2 regions of the Pseudarthrobacter sp. efr-133-R2A-89 genome follow, and region 2 is predicted to be linked to the other one. Evidence: predicted binding sites of a transcription regulator. Region 2 holds the regulator's gene; the other holds the start of a gene.
What was found. Region 2 encodes Rex, which represses fermentation and respiration genes when NADH is low (regulators of the CRP and FNR family bind a similar motif). Its sites were predicted from a motif close to CTTGTGAANNNNTTCACAAG; they were not measured.

Region 1: araB (ribulokinase) is a predicted target of Rex. The motif match lies at 939-958, and genes of this name have one in related genera.

The regions. Positions count from the first base shown of each region.
Region 1 is NZ_JARVSE010000013.1:18,868-21,325, forward strand. It holds gene chvE (multiple monosaccharide ABC transporter substrate-binding protein) at 1-832, opposite strand, end outside; gene araB (ribulokinase) at 1,102-2,458, shown strand, end outside.
Region 2 is NZ_JARVSE010000003.1:114,716-117,173, forward strand. It holds gene QRM95_RS06715 (HAD family hydrolase) at 16-834, opposite strand; gene QRM95_RS06720 (glutaredoxin family protein) at 913-1,167, shown strand; gene QRM95_RS06725 (redox-sensing transcriptional repressor Rex) at 1,178-1,882, shown strand; gene QRM95_RS06730 (hypothetical protein) at 1,958-2,458, opposite strand, start outside.

The sequences.
Region 1 (2,458 bases), on a different contig from region 2:
CCTTGGCGTAGCCGCCGGTGCTGGTGAGGGCCGAGATGATGCCGATGGACAGTCCGTCATAGGGGGACAGGACGCCGTTCAGCTTGGTGCCTGAGCTGTAGGCGGACGTGATGATATCCTCCATGCGCTTCTGCGCCACGGGTGCCTGCCAGCGAAGGATCGCGGCCTGCTCGAACTTGGTCTGGCCGCTGGGGACCTTCAGGGTGCCGGCATCCATGTACGGCTTGAGGGTGTCCATGGCGCCGGTCCAGAAGAAGTTGGCGTTGTTGTCGTCAGGGCTTCCGGCGAAGAGTTCGACGTTGAACGGACCCTTGCCGTCCACTTTCTTGCCACTGGCGTCAAGGAGGCCCAGGCCGGTCAGCAGCGAGGTGGCCTGCTGGACGCCGACCGTGTAGTTGTCGAACGTGGTGTAGTAGTCCACGTTCGGGGTGCCGTTGATGAGGCGGTCGTACGCGATCACTTTGACGTTCTGCTCCTTGGCCTTGGCCAGGACATCGGTCAGGGTGGTGCCATCGATGGCGGCGATGATCAGCGCTTTGGCGCCCTTGGTCAGCATGTTTTCGATCTGCGAGACCTGGGTGGGGATGTCGTCATTGGCGAACTGGAGGTCTGTCTTGTAGCCGAGGTCCTTGAGCGACTTCTCGACGTTGGCGCCGTCGGCAATCCAGCGCTCGGATGTCTGTGTGGGCATTGAGATCCCAACCAGCGAGTCGGCGGGCTTCGCCGCGCTGCTGGATTCGGTTGCCGCGCCACGTGAGCCGCAACCGGTGGCGCCCACCGTCAGCGCGAGGACAAGGGCCACCGCGCCCACGATTTTTTTGATTCTCACCATTTTCTCCTTCCGCGGCAGCACTGCCGCGAAGTGTTATTGGACGAGGCAGCAGCGATGCTCCCTGGTCCTGGCCACATTGTTGATGTGTCGGTTCAATATAGACTGATTTGTGAACGCTAACAAGAGGCAGCTATCAAGTGCATGAACCTGCTTCAATTTCATTGACTTCTGCTTTGTTAGCGTTCACACTTGCTGCAGCGCTTAGCTCGACCGTGACCCCTAGACAACCCCGGCAATGAGGCCCCTGCCTCCCGGGCGGAGGCAACCGAATGCCAGATACATCCTTCAGTTCCAACCCTGACCACTGCGTCGTCGGCGTGGATTACGGAACACTTTCCGGCCGTGCCGTGGTGGTGCGTGTCCGCGACGGGAAGGAGCTCGGCAGCGCGGTCCATGCGTATCCGCACGCCGTGGTCACCGACGTCCTGCCACGTGACACAGCGGGCGACGACGGCGCGCGGCTTCCCGGGGAGTGGGCGCTCCAGGTGCCCAACGACTACCGGGAGGTGCTTCGCACTGCCGTCCCGGCAGCGGTGGCTGACGCCGGGATCGACCCGGCGGCCGTCGTCGGTATTGCCACGGACTTCACCGCCTGCACCATGGTGCCTGTCATGGCCGACGGCACCCCGCTGAACGAACTGCCGGGCTATGCCAACCGGCCGCACGCGTACGTGAAGCTGTGGCGCCACCACGCGGCGCAGGGGCAGGCCGACCGGATCAACCGGCTCGCCGCCGAACGGGGCGAGGACTGGCTTCCCAGGTATGGGGGGCTGATTTCCTCGGAGTGGGAATTCGCCAAGGGGCTGCAGCTTCTGGAAGAGGACCCCGAGGCCTACGCCGCAATGGACCGCTGGGTGGAGGCGGCGGACTGGATCGTCTGGCAGCTGTGCGGCAGGTATGTCCGCAATGCCTGCACGGCCGGCTACAAGGGCATCTACCAGGACGGGCGCTACCCCTCGGAGGATTTCCTGGCTGCCTTGAACCCGGAGTTCAAGGACTTCGTCAGCTCCAAACTCGAGCACACCATCGGTCGGCTGGGTGACGCCGCCGGCACACTGACCGCGGAGGCCGCAGCCTGGACCGGGTTGCCGGAGGGCATCGCCGTGGCGGTGGGAAACGTTGACGCCCATGTGACTGCCCCGGCAGCGAAGGCGGTGGAACCCGGCCAGCTGGTGGCCATCATGGGCACCTCCACCTGCCACGTCATGAACGGCACGGAACTGCGTGAAGTACCGGGAATGTGCGGGGCCGTTGACGGCGGCATCGTTCCCGGCCTGTGGGGCTACGAGGCGGGCCAGTCGGGCGTGGGAGACATCTTCGGCTGGTTCACGAAATACGGAGTCCCGCCCGAATACCACCAGGCGGCCGAAGCTGCCGGTCTGGGGATCCACGAATACCTCACCGAACTGGCCTCGCGGCAGGCCATCGGGGAGCACGGGCTGATAGCCCTGGACTGGCATTCGGGCAACCGGTCGGTCCTGGTGGACCACGAGCTCTCCGGCATCGTGGTGGGCCAGACGCTCGCCACCAGGCCCGAGGACACCTACCGGGCGCTTCTGGAAGCCACAGCCTTTGGAACGCGCACCATCGTGGACGCCTTCCGCGACGCCGGGGTTCCGGTCAAGG
Region 2 (2,458 bases):
GGCATCTGCTGCTACCTAGATGCGCGGGCCGCGAATCCGGGCGAAACCCTTCCACAGCCCGTAGATGGCGCCGCCAAAGGTTGCCACCTTGAGTCCGAAGGTGGCGGCACGGCGGCCGGCACGGAAATCGTAGACCGGCCAGTTGCGGTCGCGGGCGTGCCGGCGGAGCCTGGCATCGGGGTTGATGGCCACCGGGTGGCCTACCAGTGAAAGCAGCGGAACGTCGTTGTAGGAGTCGCTGTACGCCCAGCAGCGCTTCAGGTCCAGGTCTTCCTCGTCGGCGAGGGCCTGGACCGCCACGGCCTTGGCCGAGCCATGCAGGATGTCGCCCACCAGGCGGCCGGTGTACATGCCGTCGGAGACTTCCCCGACCGTGCCGAGGGCGCCGGTGAGGCCCAGGCGGGTGGAAATGACCGTGGCAACTTCGATGGGAGTGGCCGTGACCAGCCACACCCGGCGGCCCACGCGCAGGTGCTGCTCGGCCAGCGCCTTGGCGCCCGGCCAGATCCGGGAGGCGATCATTTCGTCATAGACCTCTTCGCCCAACGCCCGGATATCGTCAACGCTGATGCCCACAGCCAGGGTCAGTGCCGAGTCCCGGACGGCGTGGACATCATCCATGTTTTCACCGCGGGCCACAAACTTGAACTGTTTCCAGGCCATACCAGCCGCCTGCCTCAGGGTGAACGCCCCGCGCTGGTGCATTTTCCGGGCCACATGGAAGAGGCTGGCGCCGCGCATCAAGGTGTTGTCCACGTCGAAAAACGCCGCTTCGCCGGGCTGCGGCGCAGTGACGGGCCGCGTGACTACGGCGACGTATTTCTCCTCGGGCATGGACTCGAGTCTAGTCAATAGGCCGGGCAGCCGCCGTCGGCGTCGCCCGCATGCCGCGAACGGCGATACCGTTAAGCCATGGCTACCCCCCGCGTCGTCCTGGTCACCAAAGCTGACTGCCACCTTTGCGAAGAGGCGCGCGACGCCGTCGGCCGGGTTACTGCCTCGTTGGGACTGACCTGGGCGGAAGAGTCGGTGGATCACCAGCCCGAGCTGCGCGAACGCTATGCCGAGGAAATCCCGGTAGTCCTGGTGGACGGGGTCCAGCGCGACTTTTGGAAAATTGACGAAGCCCGGCTGGAACGCGTGCTGCAGCGCGCCATGGCCCGGTAGGGGGAGGCCAATGACGTCCTTGGAATCAACGTCCCAGCCTGTCCCGGACCTTCCGGGCACCACCGGTACGCCGGCCAAGCAGATCCCGCCCGCGGCGGTGGCCCGGCTGACCCTGTACCTCCGCGCCTTGAATACCTTGCTGGCCGAGGGGGTGGAGCGGGTCTCGTCCGAGTCATTGGCGGAGGCCTCCGGCGTCAGTTCCTCGACGCTGCGCAAGGACCTGTCCCATGTAGGGTCGTACGGCACCAGGGGAGTGGGCTATGAGGTGCAGTACCTCAGCCGCCACATCGCAGCGGCCCTCGGCCTCACGCATGACTGGAAAGTCGCGATCGTCGGCGCCGGAAACCTGGGCAAGGCCCTGGCCCGGTACGGCGGCTTCGAATCCCGCGGGTTCGACGTCGTGGCGATCTTCGACGCGGACCAGATGGTGGTGGGCAACGAGGTGGGCTGGCTGCGGGTCAGCGACGTGGCAGACCTTGAAACCGTCCTGCACCGCACCGGAGCCAACATGGTGGTGCTGGCGCTCCCGGCGGCTGTGGCCCAAGGCATCTGCGACCGCGTGGTGGCCGCAGGCGTGCACAGCGTCCTGAGCTTCGCGCCCGTGATGCTGCAGGTCCCGGAAGGCGTGAACCTCCGCAAGGTGGACATGGCCACCGAGCTGCAGATCCTGGCCTACCATGCCCAGCGGGCACAGGCGCCGGGCCAGACCGCGTAAGGACCACCGGTTAAGGAAAAACGGCCCGGGACGCTGCGAAGCATCCCGGGCCGTTTTCCGTGGTGTGGCAGGCTGCTACCGGCCGTAGGGGTTTCCGAAGCCGCCGGCATACGGGTTGCCGAACTGCTGCTTCCGGAAGTAGGGGGCGGCCGCCGGAAGGTACAGCAGCACAATGGCCGCGATGCCCAGGACGGTGCCGACCGTGGCGAACGACGGAACCCCGAAGAGGCCCAGCACCGACAGGGCTGCCAGGACGGTCCCCAGGATGCGTGCCCAGTTCTTGCCCTTGCGGACGAAGAAGGCCACCAGCAGGTACAGCCCGGCACCGATGATGGCGAAGACCACCAGGGTTCCGGCGATGACGCCCTTGATATCGTCGTACGTGACGCCGGCGTTGCTGGCCTTGACCTGCTGGTCAAAGGCCTGCCGGAATGCGGGATCATCCAGTTGGGTCAGCCCGGTGAGCAGGGAGATGACGAAGATCACGGCGGCTGCGATCAGCATCCAAAAGGAAATGTTGACCAGTTGCGGGATGCCGGTGCTTGCCGCCGGCTGCGGCTGCTCCGATGGGTACTG